Regions from separate parts of the Streptomyces sp. NPDC006691 genome, predicted to be linked through region 2. Evidence: riboswitches for the same ligand, from Rfam matches in the RefSeq annotation. Region 2 holds a riboswitch; each other region holds the start of a gene.
The links. A riboswitch is a leader RNA that binds a small molecule or an ion and turns the genes downstream of it on or off. The one in region 2 is predicted to bind cyclic di-AMP.
Positions count from the first base shown of each region.

Region 1: it holds a riboswitch for cyclic di-AMP, as region 2 does, so the genes downstream of both, ACFYNP_RS28300 (transglycosylase family protein) here and ACFYNP_RS15095 (C40 family peptidase) in region 2, are expected to answer to the same signal.
Region 3: it holds a riboswitch for cyclic di-AMP, as region 2 does, so the genes downstream of both, ACFYNP_RS21430 (M23 family metallopeptidase) here and ACFYNP_RS15095 (C40 family peptidase) in region 2, are expected to answer to the same signal.
Region 4: it holds a riboswitch for cyclic di-AMP, as region 2 does, so the genes downstream of both, ACFYNP_RS30725 (M23 family metallopeptidase) here and ACFYNP_RS15095 (C40 family peptidase) in region 2, are expected to answer to the same signal.

Region 1 covers NZ_JBIAGW010000015.1:153,754-157,051, reverse strand. The annotation lists gene eno (phosphopyruvate hydratase) at 1-1,020, opposite strand, end outside; gene ACFYNP_RS28300 (transglycosylase family protein) at 1,297-2,001, opposite strand; cyclic di-AMP (ydaO/yuaA leader) riboswitch at 2,005-2,173, opposite strand; gene ACFYNP_RS28295 (transglycosylase family protein) at 2,431-3,298, opposite strand, start outside.
Region 2 covers NZ_JBIAGW010000005.1:403,686-406,983, reverse strand. The annotation lists gene ACFYNP_RS15110 (DUF397 domain-containing protein) at 1-158, opposite strand, end outside; gene ACFYNP_RS15105 (helix-turn-helix domain-containing protein) at 181-1,044, opposite strand; gene ACFYNP_RS15100 (ATP-binding protein) at 1,279-1,713, shown strand; gene ACFYNP_RS15095 (C40 family peptidase) at 1,848-2,321, opposite strand; cyclic di-AMP (ydaO/yuaA leader) riboswitch at 2,326-2,521, opposite strand; gene ACFYNP_RS15090 (hypothetical protein) at 2,836-3,144, opposite strand; gene ACFYNP_RS15085 (ATP-dependent Clp protease proteolytic subunit) at 3,151-3,298, opposite strand, start outside.
Region 3 covers NZ_JBIAGW010000009.1:185,857-189,154, reverse strand. The annotation lists gene ACFYNP_RS21440 (M16 family metallopeptidase) at 1-439, shown strand, start outside; gene ACFYNP_RS21435 (M16 family metallopeptidase) at 457-1,821, shown strand; cyclic di-AMP (ydaO/yuaA leader) riboswitch at 2,047-2,206, shown strand; gene ACFYNP_RS21430 (M23 family metallopeptidase) at 2,220-2,984, shown strand; gene ACFYNP_RS21425 (GntR family transcriptional regulator) at 3,167-3,298, shown strand, end outside.
Region 4 covers NZ_JBIAGW010000019.1:22,586-25,883, reverse strand. The annotation lists gene ACFYNP_RS30730 (PP2C family protein-serine/threonine phosphatase) at 228-1,349, shown strand; cyclic di-AMP (ydaO/yuaA leader) riboswitch at 1,749-1,889, shown strand; gene ACFYNP_RS30725 (M23 family metallopeptidase) at 1,900-2,973, shown strand; gene ACFYNP_RS30720 (aldo/keto reductase) at 3,209-3,298, shown strand, end outside.

The DNA.
Region 1 (3,298 bases), on a different contig from region 2:
CTGGTTGACCTTGACGAGCAGGGCGTTGGCCGAGCCCTCCTCGATGCCGCGGGCGAGGCGCTCGGGGTTGGTCACGAACAGGTCGTCACCGACGATCTGGACCTTGGAGCCCAGGCGCGAGGTGATGGTGTTCCAGCCGGCCCAGTCGTCCTCGAACAGCGGGTCCTCGATGGAGACCAGCGGGTACGCGGAGACGAGCTCCTCGTAGTACTCGGTCATCTCGGCGGCCGAGCGGGACTTGCCCTCGAACTCGTACTTGCCGTCCTTGTAGAACTCGGACGCGGCGACGTCGAGCGCGAGCGCGATGTCCTTGCCCGGGGCGTAGCCGGCTTCCTTGATGGCCTCGACGATGAGGTCCAGGGCGGCGCGGTTGGACTCCAGGTTCGGCGCGAAGCCGCCCTCGTCGCCGAGGCCGGTCGACAGGCCCTTGCGCTTCAGGACGCCCTTGAGCGTGTGGTAGACCTCGGCACCCCAGCGAAGGGCCTCGGAGAAGGACTCCGCGCCGATCGGGGCGATCATGAACTCCTGGATGTCGACGTTGGAGTCGGCGTGCGACCCACCGTTGAGGATGTTCATCATCGGGACGGGCAGCAGGTGCGCGTTGGGGCCGCCCAGGTAGCGGAACAGCGGCAGGTCGCTGGCCTCGGACGCGGCGTGCGCGACGGCGAGCGAGACGCCGAGGATGGCGTTGGCGCCGAGCGAGCCCTTGTTGTCCGTGGCGTCCAGGTCGAACATGGCCTGGTCGATCAGGCGCTGCTCGGTGGCGTCGTAGCCGACGAGCTCCGGGCCGATCTGCTCGATGACGGCGAGGACGGCCTTCTCGACACCCTTGCCGCCGTAGCGGTTGGGGTCACCGTCGCGAAGCTCGATGGCCTCGAAGGCACCGGTGGAGGCGCCGGACGGAACTGCAGCACGGCCGGTGCTGCCGTCGTCGAGGCCGACCTCGACCTCGACCGTGGGGTTGCCTCGGGAGTCCAGGATTTCCCGGGCTACGACGACGTCGATGGACGGCACGAGCATCTCCTTCTGGGATGTGACGCTAGATGTGACGCAAGGTGCAGGGCCACGCGGGTCGCTTCGCCTTGCGACAAGAGCCTAACCGGCTCCGGGGCTCCGGCCAGCCGAGTGCCCGCCCCATGGGACGAAAAAGGGCCCAATGGCCCGGATTCCCGGGCAAAGGACCACAACCCTACTGCCCGGTAGCAGCCCCGGGTCGCGGGGTGACAGCGAAAACCCCGGCCCGGCGCGTACGGGGGAATGCGCGCCGGACCGGGGCGATCAGGGGGTGGTGCGGACTCAGCTCAGGTGCAGCTTCTGACCCGGGAAGATCAGGTTCGCGTCCTTGACGATGTCCTTGTTCAGGTCGAACACCTTCTGCCAGCCGCCCTTGACTCCCTTGGCGGTGGCGATGGTGCCGAGGGTGTCGCCGGACTTGACGGTGTACTCGCCGTCGCCCTGCTGGACCGGCTGGCTGCGCTGCTCGCCACGGCTGGCCGGCGCGGACTCGGTGCGCTCGGACTTCTGCGACCTCTGCTGCGGCTGGGCCTGCTGCTTCGGCTTCGAGGGCTTCGCGGAGTGCGAGGAGGAAGAGGAGGAGCCCGAGGTGTCGACGTCGGCCTTGGCGCCGCCGGACGACAGGTTGCCGGCGCCGGCGCAGGACCAGGCACCCGGGCCCTGGATCGCGAGCAGCTTCTCGGCCGCGGCTATCTGCTGGCCCTTGGTGGCGAGGTCGGCGCGCGGGGCGTACTGGGTACCGCCGGCGGCGGCCCAGGAGGAGTTCGAGAACTGGAGGCCACCGTAGTAACCGTTGCCGGTGTTGATGGACCAGTTGCCGCCGGACTCGCACTGGGCGACGGCGTCCCAGGTCTGCACGGAGGCGGCGGAGGCGTTGCCGGCCGCCATGAGCGGAGCGGCGACGGCGGCACCGGTGACACCGGCCAGCGTGGCGACACGGACGGCCTTGGACGGGCGGCGGTGCTTGCCCTTGCCGGAAAGCAGCATGGAAGTTCTCCTCACCGACGCCTGCGAGGTGAGCTGTCGGGTTCGGGCGTGAGCTGCCCGGCCGAGCGTCGATGCGCCCGTCTTCACCCCAAGCCGGTTCGGCAGTCGCGTGAACTGCCTTGCCCGGCACTTACCTTGGGTCCCCCGCTCCTGCCTACGGCGCATAAGCGTCGACTGTTCCCATCGGCCGACGGCAGGATTCGGCGTTCTCGGTCGACGGGGCCCGCGGTGACGAGCGAGTCCGACGAAAACACACGCCCCGCCAATGTTCAAAGACGCACATCGGGGAGAAATCCCCCCTACTTGCCGGCACAGAAGGGATGTTTCCGCAGGTGAGGGGCGGGGCGGACGGACCGGGCAGACGGGACACACCAGTTGGGGCGAAGAGACCCATGTCTCACTTGCACCAAACGGACATAGCCCCGCGAACTAACCCTGCTTCGGTGCCGAGTTCGGGGTCGCCGAGGCCCCAGTCGCACCCTTCAACTCCAGGCTCTGGCCAGGCAGGATGAGGTTCGGGTCGGTGCCGATCAGCTGCTCGTTGGCACGGTAGAGGGCGGGCCAGCCGCCCTGGACCTTGTTCGCCTCGGCGATGACCGAGAGATTGTCGCCGGGCCGGACGGTGTAGCCGCCGTTCGCCGCAGGGGTGTTGCCGACCTCACGTGAGGCACCGTCACCCCGGGACGCGTGCCGCCCGGAATCGCGGGTATCGGACGAGTCGCCCGAATTGCTCGAACCACTCGTGCCGGACCGGCCCGTCGGGTCGGTCCGCCCGGCCGGGCTGTCCGTGCCGGTGCCCGCCGGGGCGTCCTTGCCGGTGGCGTCCGGCGTCGCGCCCGCGCTCTCCTCCGGCGCGGGCGTCCCGCGGTGCTTGCCCGGGCTCGCCGGGGTGGACGCGGACGGAGCCGGGGACTTGGCGGTGCCGCCCGGCCGCGTGGCGCCCGGCGCGGGCGTGCCCGTGGCCGGGGTGCCCGGCGCCTTCGCGTCGGCGCCGGGCGTCTTGGTCGCCGGAGCGCTCGGGACGGGGGCGGGGGTGTTGTCGGACGTGTCGGGCACACCCGGGTCCACGTCCGCCGAACCGCCGCCCGTGGTGAGCCCCGCGCCGCTGCCGCAGTTCGCGAACGCCTGGGGCCCCTTGGCCGCCAGCACCTTCTCGGCCACGGCTATCTGCTGGGCGCGGCTGGCGAGGTCGGCACGCTGGGCGTACTCGTTGCCGCCGTACGCCTCCCAGGTGGCCTGGGAGAACTGGAGCCCGCCGTACAGGCCGTTGCCGAAGTCGGCACTCCACATCCCGCCG
Region 2 (3,298 bases):
GGCCCGTCGATCCGTTGTGAGTCGCGTACGGCAAGCAGCTCGCCATTGAGCCGGGCCGTCTCGACACAGTTGTTCATGCCCACGCTGCGGCTGCTGCGCCGCCAGGTGGCACCGGTGAGGGATGTGCTGGAAGGAACGTGCGCAGGGCGTGCGGACATCATGCCTCCCCACTCGCCCGACCTAGCCCGGTCCTTCCCGGGCCGTCCTGGCGATGAGATCCAACGATTCCGTGGAGGAAAGCGCGAGTGCCTGGACGGTCTGGAACGCGGCACTGTACGCCTCAAGGTCTTCTCTCCGCTCCAGATAGAGGCTACTCGTCAAGTGGTCGATAACAACCACATCCAGATCAGAAATGGCCGGAAATGAAAACATAATGAAAGGGCCGGTGAGCCCGACATAGCCGCCGCGCTGGAACGGAATGACCTGTAACCGCACATGCGGCAGTGAGGCCATATCGAGCAGATGCCGCAATTGCTCCCGCATGGCGGCCCGGCCGCCCACCCACCGGCGCACCACCGCCTCGTCCAGGACCGCGCTCAGTGTCAGCGGTGCGTCTCCGCGCAGCACCTCCTGGCGCGCGATCCGCACCTCCACGAGCGAGTCCACCTTGTCCGGCGGCAGCCCCCGGAGCGCGGCCCGCGTCACCGCCCGCGCGTACGCCGGGGTCTGCAACAGGCCGGGCACCACCGAGGTTTCCAGAGTGCGCGCCGAACGCGCCTGCGACTCCAGGCTGATGAAGTCGCGGTACTGCGGCGGCAGCAGGCCCCGATAGGCGTGCGCCCAGTCGGCCCCGCCGCCGCCCGCCGAGTCCGCCAACGCCTCAAGCAGTGAACGGAGTTGGGGGTCACCGACTTCGTACGCGTCGAGGAGGCGGGTGACGTCCGCCGGTTTCACACCACTGCGCCCGGTCTCGATCCGGCTCACCTTCGACTGGTGCCAGCCGACCAGAGCGGCCGCCGCCCCGCTCGTGAGCCCCGTGGCATCGCGCAGTTTGCGCAGCTCCTCGCCGAGCTTGCGTCTGCGCACCGCCGGTCCATGCCCCATGACGGCCTCCTTCGCCTCCGGCGATGGGTAAGTGTGAGCCCAAATACGCTCTGCCGTCGGACAGTTCACCGCTTTGAGCGACAGATATATGCATATCTTGGTGGATCGCACCCGAGACCGGCACGATGAGTGGCACTCTGGCGCGAAGCACAATCCGAGGCCGTAGTCGTCTTCGCGAGCGCTCTTCCGCCACGAGTCAACTGCCGGTCCGGGTGGGAAAGGGACAGCGTCGCCATGGCAGACCACCTCGAAGCAACCGTCACTCTGCCGAGCGCCCCCGCCTCGGTCTCCGCGGCACGGCGGTATGTCGCCGGGGTCCTCACCGAATGGGGCCTGCCCTCCGGCGCCGAGGCCGCCGACACGGTTCGGCTCATCGTCTCGGAGCTCGCCACCAACGCGGTCCAGCACACCTTCGGCCAGTCGCCCACGTTCACCGTCGACATCCGGCTGGAACGCGAGGAAGAGCTGCGGATCGGCGTCACCGACAGCCATCCGCGCTGGCCGAAACGATTGCCCGCGGCCGTTCAGCAGGACAACGGCCGGGGCATGGTGATCATCCGCTGGCTCGCGGCCGAGTCCGGCGGCCGGCTCTCGGTCGCGCCCACGGCGGACGGCGGCAAGACGGTCTGGATCGCCCTGCCGTGGACGGCGTCGGTCCAGAGCGGCTAGCCGGCCCGCGAGGCCCGTCGGGCCCGTGAGGCGGCCCGGGCCGCCCGAGGCCCGGTCAGGCCCGTCAGGTCCGCGAGGCGCGCCCGGGAGCCCCCGGTGGGCCCGGCGCGCACCGGGGACCGTCCGACGGGGCGTCAGCCCACCCGCCCGTACCAGACGGCGCTGCTCCAGATCCGCTCCAGGCGGACCACGGCGCCGGTCTTGGGGGAGTGCCAGATGCGGCCGTTCCCGGCGTAGATGCCGACGTGGTAGACGCTGCCTCCGGAGTGGAAGAAGACCAGGTCCCCCGCCTTGCGGGCGGACGCGGTGACATGCCGGGAGCTGTTGTACTGCTGCTGCGCCGAGCGCGGCAGCTTGCGGCCCGCCTGCTTGAACGAGTAGAGCGTGAGCCCCGAGCAGTCGAAGCGGGAGGGGCCGGAGGCGCCGTACTGGTAGGGCGATCCCTTCTTCGACGCGGCCACGTGGAGCGCCCGGGAGGCCACGGCCGCGGCGCTCGCCCCGGACGTGCCGCCCGGAGCCAGCGTCGTGCCGCCCGTGATGGCGAGGGTGAGGGCACAGACGGTGCCGAGCCGGACCGTCAGGGACGGGACGTGTGTCTGCGCGGTCATGCGCAACCCTTCGTCAAACCGCCTGCGAAGGATGACCTGTCGGGTTCGGACTGGCGAAGATGCCCGGCCGCGCGAACGGCTTCACCCCGAGGGACGGCCAAGGCTCGGCCGCCCCGAAGAAATCGGGTCCTCCACTCCTGCCGGTCCACTCCTGTCGACCAGACGTCCGGAACGGCGGCAGGACTCGGCGTCCGCCCGGACCGCCCCGCCGCGGTGGCGGGGGCTTGTCGTCTCAGGGATCTTCACGCACCGACTGTCGGATTTGCGGCCCGAAACGGCTTTCTGTGAGGCTCCTCACGAGTGCCCCATTCGGGTGGACACGGGCGAATGCATGCTGCTCCAAACGGGCTTGGCGAGCCTCGTACCTGCGAAGAAGGATCGTTTCAGCACGGCGGTCACGGGCCGTAAGCGGCTCATAAGGGTCAGGGAAAAGTGCCGCCGGTGAGCCGAACGGGGGTAGCCCGTTTGGTTCGTTTCGCGCGGTGTTCGAGCGCGTCGCGTATCCCCGGCCCGCTCACAGCGTCGACTGCGGGGGGACCGCGAGCCGTCCCGCGCGCCGTTCGCCGTCCAGCACGCGCAGTGCCCGCGTCAGCGTCGGCGCGTACACCCGTGTCTCGCCCCGCGCGTGCATCAGCGTGAGGGCGTCCTTGAGCTCGGCGGCCCGGACCACCAGCGCCTGGGCCGCCCGTAGGGCTCCGTAGGTGTCATGGCCGTGGGCCGGGTTGATCCGGCCGAGCAGATCGACCACCGCGAGATAGGAGTCGATGAACTCGGCCTCGGCGCGCGTGAGCGCGGGCAGCGGCGGAAGCTCCGGTGGCAGCACGGCACCTCACCTGCCGTGCCGGGACGTCTTGCGGCTTTCGAGCACGTGGTCGGCGAGTCCGTACGCCACGGCCCCCGCGGCGTCGAAGACCACGTCCCGCTCGATGTCGGCGGCCACCCGCTCGGCGTCCTTGCCGGTGTACCGCGCCAGGAGA
Region 3 (3,298 bases), on a different contig from region 2:
CGACCGCACCGCGGTGGCCGCGGGCTTCGGCCTGCTGCGCCTGGCCGGCGCGCCCTCGCTCGGCTGGCTCGACGTCAAGACGTCCGGCGGCGTCGAGGTCGAGGACATCGAGAGCGCGGTCGACGAGGAGCTCGCGCGGTTCGCCGCCGAGGGCCCCACCGCGGAGGAGATGGAGCGCGCCCAGGCCCAGTTGGAGCGCGAATGGCTCGACCGGCTCGGCACCGTGGCCGGCCGCGCCGACGAACTGTGCCGCTACGCCGTCCTGTTCGGCGACCCGCAGCTCGCCCTGACCGCGGTGGACCGCGTCCTGGACATCACCGCCGAGGAGGTCCGGGCGGTCGCCGCCGCGACGCTGCGCCCCGACAACCGGGCGGTCCTGGTGTACGAGCCCACCGCGGCACCCGAGGCAGGCAACGAAGAGGAAGAGGCGGGCCAGTGACGGACGCTGTCGTGACCATGGAGTTCCACCCGCAGCCGACCGCGGGCCCCGCGACCCCGTGGGCCTTCCCGGCCCCCGAGCGCGGCACGCTCGCCAACGGCATGACCGTGCTGCGCTGCCACCGGCCGGGCCAGCAGGTCGTCGCCGTCGAGGTGTTCCTCGCGGCCCCGCTCGACGCCGAGCCCGAGGGCCTGGACGGCGTCGCCACCATCATGGCGCGCGCCCTGACCGAGGGCACCGACAAGCACTCGGCCGAGGAGTTCGCCGCCGAACTGGAGCGCTGCGGCGCCACGCTCGACGCGCACGCCGACCACCCGGGCCTCCGGGTCTCCCTCGAAGTGCCGGTCTCCCGGCTGCCCAAGGCGCTCTCGCTGCTCGCGGAGGCGCTGCGGGCCCCCGCGTTCGCCGGCTCCGAGATCGAGCGCCTGGTGCGCAACCGGCTCGACGAGATCCCGCACGAGCAGGCCAACCCGGCCCGCCGCGCCGCCAAGCAGCTCGCCAAGGAGCTCTTCCCGGCGTCCTCGCGCATGTCCCGGCCCCGCCAGGGCACCGAGGAGACCGTCGCCGCCATCGACGCGGCCGCGGTGCGTGCCTTCTACGAGGCGTACGTGCGCCCCTCGACGGCCGTCACCGTGGTCGTGGGCGACCTCGCGGGCACCGACCTCGACGCGATCCTCGCGGACACCCTGGGCGACTGGACCGGCAACACCGCCGAGCCGCGCCCCGTCCCGCCGATCACCGCCGACGACCGGGGCCGGGTCGTCATCGTGGACCGCCCGGGCGCGGTCCAGACCCAGCTGCTCATCGGCCGTATCGGCCCCGACCGCCACGACCGGGTCTGGGCGGCCCAGGTGCTCGGCACGTACTGCCTCGGCGGCACCCTGACCTCGCGCCTGGACCGCGTGCTGCGCGAGGAGAAGGGCTACACCTACGGCGTGCGGTCCTTCGGCCAGGTGCTGCGCTCGGGTCCGGACGGCGGCGCCTCGATGCTCGCCATCACCGGCTCGGTCGACACCCCGAACACCGGTCCTGCCCTGGACGACCTGTGGAAGGTGCTGCGCAAGCTCGCCGCGGAGGGGCTCACGGACGCCGAGCGCGAGACGGCCGTGCAGAACCTGGTGGGGGTCGCGCCGCTCAAGTACGAGACCGCGGCGGCCGTCGCCGGGACGCTGGCCGACCAGGTCGAGCAGTTCCTGCCCGACGACTACCAGGCCCAGTTGTACGCCCAGCTCGCGGACACCGGGACCGTGGAGGCGACGGCGGCCGTCGTCAACGCCTTCCCGGCCGACCGGCTCGTCACGGTCCTGGTCGGCGACGCGGCGCAGATCGCGGAGCCGGTCAAGGCGCTCGGCATCGGCGAAGTCACCGTCGTCACGGGCTGATTGAGGCCCCCGGCCCGCCGGGCGGGGCGCGGGACGGATGAGGACGCGGAGGACCCCGGAGGCGGACGCGCCGCCGGGGTCCTCCCGTATGTCCGGTTTATTGGGGAGGTTGCCTGTCTGTCATGTGGCGTGCGCTACAAAAACCTGTGTGTGTTTGGTGATTGAAAGACGAGCCGTTTAGCGTCGTTCCCGCTGTCCGTCACCACCCGTCGCAGCCGCGGCACCGGACAGTGATCGCCGAGTCCCCGATGGCGCGAGCCAGGGGAGCCGGGGACCCACTCAGTCCCTGGGGTGAATCGGACGCCTCCGCCCGCGGAGGAGCCCGTAGGAGACCTTCCTGCTCCGAACCCGTCAGCTAACCCGGTAGGCGAGATGGAAGGAAAGGACACCGCCGCTACATGGCGTTCACCCGTGCCACCGGGAAGCACCGCGCGCCCAGCCGCATGACGCGCCGCAGCGCGAACATCGCGGGCATCGCCACCCTGGCCACCGCCGGAGTCGTAGGCACCCTCGCCTCCCCGGCCGTCGCCGCCCCGGGCAGCACCACCGACACCGGTCTCAGCCAGGCCATCGTCATCGGCGACTCGATCGCCGACCAGCTGGGTGCCCAGGCCGACGCGCAGAAGCAGGCCGTCGCGAAGGCGCGGGCGCAGGCCGAGGCCGAGGCCGCCGCCCAGCGCAAGGCCGAGCAGCGTGCCCAGGAGGCGCGCGAGGCCAAGGAGCGCGCCGCGCGCGAGGCGGAGCGCAAGCGCCTCAACACGTTCGTGGCCCCCATATCCGGCAGCTATGTGTCCACCGGCTACAAGACCGGCGGATCGCTCTGGTCCTCCGGCAGCCACACCGGCATCGACTTCCATGCGGGGATCGGCACTTCGGTCCACGCGGTGGGTCTCGGCACCGTCGTCGAGGCCGGTGACGGCGGCGCCTACGGCAACAACATCGTGATCCGGATGCACGACGGCACGTACACCCAGTACGGCCACCTGTCGGTCATCCAGGTCTCCGTCGGCCAGTCCGTCGAACCGGGCCAGCAGATCGCCCTGTCGGGCAACACCGGCAACACCACCGGCCCGCACCTGCACTTCGAGGCCCGCACCGGGCCGGAGTACGGCACGGACATCGACCCGATCGCCTATCTGCGCTCGCACGGCGTCGGCGTCTGAGCCGTCCCCGGCGCACCCCCGCGCATCCCGAAGGCCCCCGGCACCGAGCCGGGGGCCTTCGGCATTGGCCAAAAGATATCCCTTGGTTCCGGCCCGTCACCCGGAATTAACACGGCCTGCAATAGGGTCGCGAAAAAGCCTTGGTCGACCGCGTTCCGCGGGGAATGAAGCGGAGGTTCGCCATGCGCATTCCGGCGCATTCGGTATGCACGGCCATACGCGACGACATCGTCACCGGTGTCTTCGAGCGCGGCGGCCGGCTCACCGAGGAGGTCCTGGCCCGTCGTTACGGCGTCTCCCGCGTCCCGGTCCGC
Region 4 (3,298 bases), on a different contig from region 2:
GCCCTGCGTGCCCGAGCGGGCCGCCAATCACCGGCACACCCGGGGGAGCTGCGCCCGGGGCCGCCCCGGCCCGCACCGCTGCCGCCGCCACTGACCCGGCCGCCCCCGCCCGGTCCAGGGCCCGGCAGTGCGGCCCGGCACCGCCCGCAGCCCGCCGCTCGGCCTGCCCGGCACTCGCCTGGGTGCCTCAAGTCGCCTTCGGGGCCGAAACGGGCCAGGCTGGACGGGTGCGGCAGCGAGCAGAGGGCGAAGGGCGCCTGGTACGGGCGCTGCCCGTACTACTGGTCATCGTGGGCTTCGTCTTCGATGCCTCCACCCCGCCGGACCTGACCGCGGCCGCGCTCTTCGCGGGTGCCCCGGTCATCGCCGCGCCGTTCTACTCGGCCCGGGGCACGGCCACCGTGGGCCTCTGCTCGGTGGCCGCCGTCGTGGCGCTCTGGTTCATACATGATCTGCCCAACCTCGGCGAAGGCGCGAGCGAGCTGTTCACCGTGCTCACGGTGGGCGCGCTCGCCCTCTTCATCAACCGCATCCTGCGCCGCAGCGGCGAGCGCCTCGCCTCCGCCCGCGTCATCTCGGAGACCGCGCAGCGGGCCGTGCTGCCCACGCCCGCGTCCCGCATCGGCGGGCTCCACGTCGCCGCGCGGTACGAGGCCGCGCAGGCGGACGCCTTCATCGGCGGGGACCTGTTCGCCGTGCAGGACACCCCGTACGGGGTCCGGCTCATCGTCGGTGACGTACGCGGCAAGGGCCTCCAGGCGGTGGAGGCCGTCGCCGTGGTGATCGGTGCGTTCCGGGAGGCCGCCGAGCAGGAGTCGTCCCTGGAGGCGGTGACCCAGCGCCTGGAGCGGGCGCTGGCCCGCGAGGGCACCCGGCGCGACCGGCTCGACGCGGTCGAGGGGTTCACCACGGCGCTGCTGGCCGAGATCCCGCGCGGCGACGGCACCGTACGCCTGGTGAACCGGGGCCACCCCGAGCCGTTCCTGCTCCACCAGGACGGGTCCCTCGACGTGCTCGTGCCGAGCGAGCCCGCGCTGCCGCTCGGCATGGCCGACCTCGGGGTGTGGCCGGACCGCTCGGACGTGCGCCCCTTCCCGCCCGGTTCCACGCTGCTGCTCTACACGGACGGGCTCTCCGAGGCGCGCGACGAGGCGGGCGTCTTCTACCAGCCCGCCACCCGCCTCCGCGGCGCGATCTTCCCGGGCCCGGACGAGGTCCTGGACGCGCTCGTCGACGACGTACGCCGCTATACGGGCGGCGGCACGAGCGACGACATGGCGCTGCTCGCGGTGGGCCGGCCGGCCGAGGGCCAGCCCGACCGGCGGCGCACGGTGACGATCGTGAAGTGAGGCCCGGCGAACGGCCGTGGGGTGTCCGGCGAGTGGCCGTGAGGGTGTCCGGCGAGTGGCGGTGAGGGTGTCCGGTGGGCGGCTGTGGGGGAGTCCGGTGAGCGGTCGCGCGCGGGGCTGGCGGGCGGCCGTGAGAGGGGCCGGTGAGCGCTCCGCCGGGCCGTCACGGTGGGTGCCCGGAAGGTCTCACTGCGCATAACAATTGACACACCGTCAGAAAACGCGTGTGACGCGAGCGACTCTGAAAGGCCGTCAACTCGCCCGTTTTGCCCTGGCAATGGGCACTAAGTCCACGCCTTGGCCGTTAATGATCAGTGGGAACGGCTTGGAATCCGCCCCCGCTGTCTATTAACGTTCGATAACGCAGCGCGGTCGTCCCAGCCGCCGCCAAGGCGGCACCGCGCGCCTGCGCCGAATCCCCTTCGGGGAACCGGGGAACCACCAACTTGGGGTGAATCGGACGTCCGTCATGGGCGCTCGTAGGAGACCTTCCTGCTCCGAACCCGTCAGCTAACCCGGTAGGCGAGAAGGAAGGAAAGGAGCGCCCCCCGTGGCGTCCAGCGAGCCTGCCCTCGGCACCCCCCTCCCTCCCGTTTCCCTGTACGGGGACGCACCCGGCGAGAACGAGACCTGGGAGGAGTGGGACCCGACCGAGGAGTCCGTACGTCCGGTCCGGGGGAGACACAGAGTCGCCAAGCAGCGTGGCGGACTCGCGCGCAGCTCCACCGTCCTCGGGGTCGGCGTCATCGCGGCCGTCGGTGCGGGCGGCATGGCCACCGCGCAGGCCAAGCCGCCGGTCTCCATATCCCTGCCCGACTCCATCAGCGAGAACCTGCCCCACCTCGGCTCGCTGCCCGGCGTCGGCGAGCTGGTCGCCTCGCACGACACCCCGAGCAGCCCCACAACCGCTGCCGCGCAGGCCGAGCAGAAGATCGCCGCCGCGCCGCTGACCATGACCGGCCTGACCACGAGCGAGGCCGAGCAGGGCGCCACCGACGCGGGCGAGGCGCTGCGCGCCCGGATCCTCCAGCAGGCCGCGCAGCAGAAGGCCGGGGCCGTCGCCGAGGCGAAGGAGGCCGCGCAGAAGGCCGCGGCGGCGAAGGCGGCCGAAGAGGCCAAGGCCAAGCAGGACGCGGCCGAGGCGAAGGCGGCCGCGGAGAAGGAGGCGGCGGAGGCCGCGGCGGCGAAGAAGGCGGAGGAGGAGCGGCTGGCCAAACTCGCCGCCAGCTACTCGCTGCCGGTCGGTTCGTACACGCTCACCTCGACGTTCGGCGAGGCCGGCTCAATGTGGTCCTCCGGCCACCACACCGGCCTCGACTTCGCCGCGCCGACGGGTACGCCGCTGAAGGCGATCCACTCCGGGACGGTCAAGTCGGCGGGGTGGGCGGGGGCGTACGGGTATCGCACGGTCATCGAACTCGATGACGGGAGCGAGCTCTGGTACTGCCACCAGTCGTCGCTCGCGGTGAGTGTGGGGCAGAAGGTGGCTACGGGGGATGTGATCGGGCGGGTCGGGGCGACCGGGAACGTCACGGGGCCGCATCTGCACCTGGAGGTGCACACGCCGTCCGGTACGGGCATCGACCCGATGACCTGGCTCCAGTCGAAGGGGCTCAACCCCTGAATGCCTGAACCCCTGAACCCCTGAATGCCTGAACCCCTGAATGCCTGACTGCATAAACACCTGGCAGTCGTTTGAGGACGAGCTGCCCTGAGGCGCGAACGGGGGTTGGGGGCCCGGAGCCTCCCTGGGGTCCGGCCCCTCTCTGGGGTCCGGAGCCGACCAACCCCGGGCGACCGGTGGGAGGGTGGTCCCCAGGGGTAGGAATAGGCGGGCCCGCGGCGGAGGTTAGGGGGCTATGACCTCCTTGCGCCCGCTCGGCTCCGCCGACCTCTCCGTGTTCCCCCTCGCCCTCGGCGGCAACGTCTTCGGCTGGACGGCCGACGAG